DNA from 2 places in the Sporosarcina sp. P25 genome. Region 1 is predicted to be linked to the other one. Evidence: predicted binding sites of a transcription regulator. Region 1 holds the regulator's gene; the other holds the start of a gene.

The links. Region 1 encodes LexA, which represses DNA repair genes until DNA is damaged. Its sites were predicted from a motif close to CGAACATATGTTCG; they were not measured.
Region 2: a site for LexA is predicted at 2,402-2,415, ahead of CSV70_RS13415 (YolD-like family protein). Genes of this name have one in related genera too.

Annotation. Positions count from the first base shown of each region.
Region 1 is NZ_PDYV01000003.1:208,356-212,791, forward strand. It holds gene tkt (transketolase) at 1-415, opposite strand, end outside; gene CSV70_RS04435 (DUF896 domain-containing protein) at 524-760, opposite strand; gene CSV70_RS04440 (YneB family resolvase-like protein) at 828-1,481, opposite strand; gene yneA (cell division suppressor protein YneA) at 1,478-1,804, opposite strand; gene lexA (transcriptional repressor LexA) at 2,000-2,620, shown strand; gene CSV70_RS04455 (methionine gamma-lyase family protein) at 2,673-3,932, opposite strand; gene hfq (RNA chaperone Hfq) at 4,027-4,251, opposite strand; gene miaA (tRNA (adenosine(37)-N6)-dimethylallyltransferase MiaA) at 4,292-4,436, opposite strand, start outside.
Region 2 is NZ_PDYV01000018.1:35,498-39,933, forward strand. It holds gene CSV70_RS13405 (MarR family winged helix-turn-helix transcriptional regulator) at 1-385, opposite strand, end outside; gene CSV70_RS13410 (methyl-accepting chemotaxis protein) at 618-2,330, shown strand; gene CSV70_RS13415 (YolD-like family protein) at 2,438-2,788, shown strand; gene CSV70_RS13420 (nucleotide excision repair endonuclease) at 2,823-3,200, opposite strand; gene CSV70_RS13425 (DUF3298 and DUF4163 domain-containing protein) at 3,317-3,937, shown strand; gene CSV70_RS13430 (proline dehydrogenase family protein) at 4,026-4,436, shown strand, end outside.

The DNA.
Region 1 (4,436 bases):
ACGTTGCCGCTAAATGTTTTTCAGCCATTGCCATACCTACAGACATACCAATTCCTTGACCAAGTGGTCCAGTCGTTGCTTCCACTCCTACTGTATGTCCATATTCCGGATGTCCAGGTGTCTTTGAATCCCATTGTCTGAAACTTTTCAAGTCATCAATAGTTAAACCATAGCCACTTAAATGTAATAAGCTGTAGAGTAACATCGAGCCGTGTCCTGCTGAAAGTACAAAACGATCACGATTGAACCATTGTGGGTTTGATGGATTGTGGTGTAAATGTTGCGTCCATAGTGTATAAGCCATCGGCGCTGCGCCCATCGGTAATCCTGGGTGACCAGAATTTGCTTTTTCAATCGCATCGATTGATAATGTTCGGATTGTCGTTATTGCCAGTTGATCGATTTTTTCGGTCATGCTGTACATCCTTTCCATCCTGCCTCATATGAGTGTTTTATAGTACATATTCCTTCTATAGTGTAGTCAATTCCACAATTAATTACAATGTTAATCCTTTACCTATCATCAATTTAGTGGTTTTAAATTGGCTCTAGCTTGTTTGACCTTTTCAGGTGTTACGTCATTTCCTTCTGGGTCCACTACTTTGACAGATTCGATAGTTTCACGCATACTTGAACGGAATGTTTCCAAGTATTCCTTTCTAAGCCGCGTCTGTTCTTTTGCTTCCTCAATCGATAATCCTGTTGTTTTCTTTTTATTTGCCAATTCATTTATGCGTTTTATTTTCTTTTCTGAGAGCACCTTTAAAAACCTCCATAAGTTAGTCGTTTAATAAAATGTAAACAACCTGGAGGAAAAGTGCAACCTATTAGCGTTCCAGAGCTAAAAACTCTTTATATCTTCTATGAACCGTCGCCTTACTGACAGCATGACCTAATCCATTTAATACATTTGCAATTTCTTCATACGTGAGACCTTTGTTACGGAGTGAGACAATTTCTTCTATCGGAAGCTCAAGTCTTTCACGCCCCAATGCTTGGTCAATATTTCGCAGATTCTTCGATGGATCATAGCCTTTGTCAACAGCACGCTTCATCCCTCTACGTATTTTCGCATTATGTAGTTTGCGTTGATATTCTTCCACGATTGCAAGAATTTCTAATAACATTGAATCCATTTCATTCAGTTCTATCGTACCGTTTGAATGATTGGTAATCACAGTCGTCTCACTTTTAGCGATTACATGCAATATTGCGACTCTTGCATTACCTCGTCCTAATCGTGTTTCGTCTTGAATAAATACCGCATCCACTGAACCGTCTTGAATTCGATCCAACATCGATAGAAGACCTTCACGATCCATGTCGTATCCACTCTGCCGATCTGTATAGATTCCAACGCAATCATATGATAACTCAGTAGCTAATTTTTCAAGTTCTTCTTGCTGCCTTACAATAGATTGTTCTTGTGTTTCTTTTTCCGTACTCACTCGGCAGTATATTACACATCTCTTTTCAATCATTTAGTTCCCACTCCTATTTCAGCTACTCGAATATCTGTTTGTTTATTAATTTTAACAGGCACCCGCAGTAATTCACCTGAAACGATTTGATCCGTAGGTAATTCATTTAAAGAACGTACCTGTTCGATCCAGTGGGTGGTCGGTATATCTTGTGAGTAATTAGAAGCCAACTGCCACAGTGTATCCCCTTCATTAACAACGATTTCCATATAGAGATCTTCCTCAGCCATTTTATCGAATTGAACCCAAGCAAATGATACACAAACTGCTAATAATACTGCAAAATAATAATTATTTTTAATAAATTCTTTAATAGACTCCATTATAATTCCTCCTCTAATTTTCGCTTTTAGAATACACGTTCGGAATACTTGTTCTTAATTATAAGAGAACATATGATTCTATGTCAAGTAAAATTAGAACCTTTGTTTGATTAGTAATCGAACACATGTTATACTATATTCAAAATAGTGGTTCAGTATTCCATTGCTCGCAAACTAGTAGAAGAGGTGAATCTGTTGAAGAAAATATCAAAGAGACAAGAAGAAATACTTGCGTTTATAAAAGATGAAGTGCGTTTAAAAGGGTACCCCCCTTCCGTTCGCGAAATTGGAGAAGCTGTCGGTCTAGCTTCAAGTTCTACGGTCCACGGTCACTTATCACGACTCGAAAGTAAAGGCTTCATACGTAGGGACCCGACAAAACCACGCGCCATTGAAATTTTGGATCCTGAAGGACTGGACGAGTTAAAAAGTGGCGTTATGCATGTACCGTTAATTGGTAAAGTTACAGCAGGGAATCCAATTACAACGATTGAAAATATTGAAGAGTACTTCCCATTGCCGGATACATTCGGTTCATCAGAAGAGGAAATCTTCATGTTGGAGATTGTAGGGGATAGCATGATCGAAGCCGGCATTTTAAACGGAGACCGCGTGATTGTCAGACAAACGCACTCCGCAAGTAATGGTGAAATTGTCGTAGCTATGACAGAAGAAGATGAAGCAACAGTCAAACGTTTCTTTAAAGAGAAAGACTATTTCCGACTCCAACCAGAAAACTCATCCATGGAGCCAATCATTGTAGATCAAGTTTCTATTTTAGGAAAAGTGATTGGTGTATTCCGTATGATTCATTAATAAAGAAAAAAGTGTATCGAAAACCACATGAGGTTTTGATACACTTTTTTCTTTATACCAATTTCTTTTCAAGTAACTGTTCCATAGAATCTAGTACAGCTGATTTTACATGCTCATAAGTCAATCCGCCTTGAATATATGCTGTGTATGGCGGTCTGATCGGGCCGTCAGCTGTCAATTCGATACTGGAGCCTTGAATAAACGTTCCCGCAGCCATGATGACGTCATCAGCATAACCCGGCATATAGGATGGTTCCGGTGCATATTGGGCATTGATTGGTGAATTTTGCTGAATCATTTGGCAGAATGCAATCATTTGTTCCGCATTCCTAAAATTCACTGATTGAATTAAATCCGTTCGAAGCTCACTGTAATGCGGTGTCGTATTCATACCGAAGCTACCGAAAAATGCTGATGTGAATAACGCGCCTTTAACCGCCTGACTAACTACGTGTGGTGCCAAGAAGAAACCTTGATACATCTCTAGTAACGTATCGAGAGAAGCTCCTGCTTCGGCTCCAAGACCTGGAGATGTCATACGATATGCACATTTCTCAACCAAGTCTTTCTTACCCGCTATGTAACCACCTGTTCTGGCAAGTCCGCCACCTGGATTTTTAATAAGTGAGCCTGCCATAAGATCTGCCCCAACTTCAACGGGCTCTTTCATTTCAACGAATTCTCCATAGCAATTATCTACAAAGATTACAACATCCTCTTTCATGTTGCGGACTTCCTTTATAATCGCTTCAATTTCATGGATTCTGAATGAGGGATTGCTTGAATAGCCTTTAGAACGTTGAATCGCTACGATTTTCGTCTTCGATGAGATTGTTTTTTTTACTTTCTCATAATCAACGGAACCATTTTCTTTCAAATCAACATGCTGGTACGAAATTTGAAAATCTTCTAGTGAACCAGTATCTTTCCCTTTGCCCGAAATGATAGACTCCAACGTATCGTATGGTTTACCTGTAATATATAGAAGTTCATCACCTGGGCGCAATATTCCAAACAAGCTAATTGTAATTGCATGCGTTCCGGAAATGATTTGATTTCTTACAAGACAGTCTTCCGCTCCGAATACGTCCGAATATACTTGTTCCAATACATCACGACCACTGTCGTCATAGCCATAACCTGTTGATCCCGATAAATGAAAGTCACTTACTTGATTTTTTTTGAATGCTTGTAAGACTTTTCTTTGGTTAAAAAATGCAACTTCTTCTACCGTCTTCACATACGGCGCGATGAGTTCTTCCGCTTCTTTTGATTTAGTTAGTAATTCTTCATTAATGGGTGCAATTTGCATGTGTAGTACCTCATTTCATTTTGTCATATTCTATTTTACCAGATGAAGTCTATATACTAAAAGAAAGACAACAAAAAAACAGGCAAGCGCCTGTTTATAGTTCATCTTTTAAAATAACTGGTTTTGCAGGAGAATACGTGGAAATCGCGTGCTTATAAATTAGTTGTTGCTTGCCATCCGTTTCCAGCAGCACCGTATAATTATCATACGACTTAATTAGACCCTTTAACTGAAAACCATTTAATAAAAAAATCGTAACAAATGTGTTATTCTTCCGTAAAGAATTTAAAAACGTATCTTGCATATTTCCTTGTGTCATTCAATTGCCTCCTTGTCACTGTTATTTAGTTATTCCATACTCACTTCTTAAAACCCTTTATTATCTTACAGGTTGTTTGAAATATTTCTTCCGCTGGCTGATTAGCATCAACCCACTGGACAGGCAATTTATTACGGAAATATGTTAGCTGCCTTTTTGCGTAATTGCGTGTATTTTTCTTTACC
Region 2 (4,436 bases), on a different contig from region 1:
AACTATTTCGTTCAGCATCCGATAAGTGACTGAAGAACTCTGAACGCACCTTCATTCCGCATTTCTGTGCTTCGACCAAAATTTCTAAGCCTTTAGGAGTTATTTTCCAATACTTTGTTCGACGGTCATCTTCATCATTACGCAACGTAATGCACTCATTTTTAATGAGCTTCGACGACAAATGCGTCAATGAAGCGGGCGTGAAGCCTAGAGTCTCAGCCAAGTCAGAAGGACGTTGCTCCCCTTTGTTATGTAACTCCAGCAACACAAGAATATGGGAGATTCCTAGGGATAGCTTGGATTCTTGCTGAAAACGGATCAGCATTTTATTCGTTACTTGATCCATCAAATGTACCAAATTGAAAATGGTCTGTTCTTCATTCAAAAAACAACACCTCCTTTTCCTTTAAGAAACTTTATGTTTATATATTATTCATCATACTATAGTATATAGGAAATAAAACAGTTGTGACACGATAATCATACATACATCCCACGCAACATGTTAAAATCCAAGAGTTTTTCATTTTCTTCTTTTTAATTGTAGATTGATAGCGTATGATGAAGACAACGAATGAACTAGATGAACTAAATAGGAAGGGTGGGCATAAGGTTTGATGAAAGTTAAAGATTCGTTAACGTTTCAGTTAGGTACTATTATAGCTGGGATTTTGGTGGTGATGCTAGTCATTACATCACTGGCTACGTATAAGACGGCTTATGATAAATTGTATGACGCTGCTGGAATTGAGGCGTACGGCTGTGCCAATATTACTACTGGTTTGATTCGACCTGGTGATTTGGAGAAGGCATTGGCTGGCGATGTCGATACACAAGATGAACTTGGGAAGACGTTGAACTGGACAACCGAACATAAGAATATATTTGAAACACAATATATTTTGGATTTGGATGGAAAACTCATTGCTCTCGACGATAATCTGAAAGCAAAAGGATTTAAGCCAGGAGATCAGTTCCATTTAGATGAAGAAGCGATTACAGATCTACTCGAACATCGACATTCGACATACTCCCAACCTTACGAGTATGGTGATATGGAGCGGCTTTCAGGTTATGCGCCAATACATAAAGATCAGGATGCAAGTAAAGAAATCATCGCAGTCAGCGTTATCGATTTCGATGCGAACATCGTCAAACACCGTACATGGGATGTCGTACGCGATGGAATCTTGATCAGTATTATTCCTATGATACTTGCCTCAATCGGAACAGGATTCCTGATTCGCCGGAAAACGAAGCCAATTACAAGTTTAATTGAGCAGGCGAAGAAAATTGCGGATGGCGACTTGGCGGTTCAACCGACTGAAGTGAAGTCACAAGACGAAGTGGGAGACTTGGCTCGTACATTGAATCGTATGACGGTGAACCTACAAGATATGATTGCAACGATGAATACGACATCGCAACATTTATCCGAAAACGCGGGAGAAACGTCTGCATCACTTTCTGAAATGCGTGAAGCGATTACGATGGTTGCGCATAATATCGAAGAAGTCGTCACAGCGGTTACAGATGGTACGTCAAATGCAAAGCACGCAACAGGTATTCTTACAGGATTAGCAAGTGGTTTAAGCAATACGAAACAAAGCGCCGATTCGATGCTCGTTAACTCCAATGAAACGATGAAGATTGCACTAGAAGGCGCAAAACGTGCAGAAGAAATTAGCCACGATATGGAATTAATTCGAAATGGTTCACAAGAAGTGGGTGATACGATCCAAAACTTAGTCGAATCTACGACGAAGATCCAAAACATCACAGGTTCCATTGCAGGAATCGCAGCTCAAACTAATTTACTCGCGCTGAACGCATCCATTGAAGCGGCTCGTGCAGGTGAACACGGTAAAGGTTTTGCGGTAGTTGCAGAAGAAGTACGGAACTTGGCTGAGCAATCCAATCAGGAAGTACTCGAAGTAGAGAAGCTGGTGAAGGATATTTCTGATCGGATCCAGCAAGTTATTACTTCCACATCGGAAAATACGAAGCACATCACGAAGGGTACAGAAACAGTGAAGCTTACGTCTCAATCATTGAGTAATATTTCCGTAGCAGTCGGAGAAACGGTTAAGGAAATCAAGAATATCTCGAACTTGATGACGTCGGAAGCTGCGAAGTCAACAGAAGCAGTGCAGTTGATTGAGCACTTAACGCACGCTATACAAAATATCGAAGACATGACGAATAATATTGCAGCAGCTGCCGAGCAAACGACAGCGAGCATAGAAGAAATTTCAGAACGTTCTACGCAGACCAATCAAATGGCGCGTGAACTGGAAGTGTTTGTCGGTTCATTCAAATTACCTAAATAAACACTCGGCCATCGCTTATCAAGCGATGGTCTTTTTAACCATTGATTTTAGAATGTACGTTCTGTATAATACGAACATACATACGCTCAAGGAATGGGGAATACCTAATGGAAAGGAACCGAGATAGAGGGAAATTGAAGTGGACGTCACTCATGTTGCCTGAACACCTCGAGAGACTACGTGATTGGCAACAGGAAGATGAATATATAGAACGGCCTGAGTTAACCGACTGGGAGCTACAAACGATGCAGGAGACCCTTGAAGTGGCGTGGCGCAGGCGTGTCATGACGTCGATTAAGACGTGGCATGATGGAGCAGTTCGCTTTCATCAAGGAGAAATTGAAGTGCTTGACTTGCGAACGATGACGATCATGTTATGCGATCCGTTCGGAACGGAAAGAATTCATGTGGAGGATGTGGTAGATGTCCAGTTGTCCAAAGAAGCGGATGGTGTATAGGCAAAAATAAAAGCCGTCTGCGAAGGCAGACAGCTTAATCTCTGAAAAATGCTTTTTCTACGTTGTACTTTGCTTGCTGAGTGTTGATCACGTACGTTTCGTAGATTTCGCGTTCCATTGGATCATCGATGACAACAGCAGAAATTTTTGCTACTTCTTCACGGTGATTACGCAATGGAGACACTTGGTCTTCAAAATGCTTTTTCAGACGTGGACGCAATTTTCGTGCTTTTCCTACGAATAATAGCTCGTCGCTTTGGTTGAAGAACAACAAAAGGCCGCCTTTATCACGTGGAATATCATGAAAATCGATGAAACCATAGATGGGCTTGATCGGTGTTTCGTCCGGTCCCATTTCTTGTTTTCTGCGAACGATGGTTACGTCCGGTTTAGGTAATGTAATATTGATCATTTTACTTCACATCCTTATATCAGTCAGTGTTTATCCTATCATACGACCAAAAAAAAAGCGAGAAACTTTCTTTACATCCCTTGCATATAGTAAACAAATGTCTCGGGAAGGATGAAATGATGAAAAACCCTGCGGTTATAGAAACGTATCATATATCGAATACCAAACCGAAAGTGGATGTGTATTATCCTGTCATCACGAAACTGGATGATTCAAAAGTTCAACAGAAGCTAAATCAAGTGCTGTTCAAGGAAATGAATAAACTGCTAGAGGACAATAATTATTATGATCCAAGTCTTGTCGAGATGGTGGCAAATTACGAGATTAAAAATAATCAGCGTGATCTCTTCAGTATTAACTTGATCGTCTACTCGTTCACTGGTGGAGCTCATGGAATGACCTACGTCAAATCTCTGACATTTGATACGAAAACGGGAAGGCAATACAATTTGCAAGACATGTTCAAGCCAGGCAGTCCCTATGTGCAGCGGATATCTGAATATATCAGACGCCATATTCAGCAATGGAAAACACCGGTGCTTGAGCCATTCACTAAAATCAAGCCTGACCAAGATTTCTATATTGCAGACACGAGTCTTGTTGTCTACTTCCAACTATACGAAATTTCACCTTATGTAGCGGGCTTCCCTTATTTTCCGATCCCATTACTTGATCTACAAGATATTATCAAACCAAATAGTCCGGCAGACCGAATGTTGCCGTTTATAGGAACTTGAGAGCCTCTGTATAAACAAATGTATGGGCTTACATGACGAAATAGTGTTATAATTTCGATATACGAAATATACAAAAGAGGTGGAAACTATGCTAAGAAATTTCTTTATCGGTTTATCTGAAAATCAACTACTGAATCAAGCTGCCCAAAAATACGGCTTCCAATTAGGAGCTCAACAAGTAGTGGCAGGAACTAACATCGAAGAAATGATTGATAGTGTCAAAGAACTCAATCAAGCAGGTATTTCATGTACGATTGATAATCTGGGAGAATTTGTTTACGAAAAGAGCGAGGCCATCGAAGCGAAAGAACAAATATTAGTCGTAGTGGACGCGATCCAACAACATCAAGTGGATGCGCACATCTCGATCAAACCGTCACAACTCGGCCTCGATATTGACTATGCATTTTGTGAACAACAAGTAGAAGAAATCGTCAAACATGCAAATAAAGTAGGTATATTTGTTAATTTTGATATGGAAAATCACTCGCGACTTGAA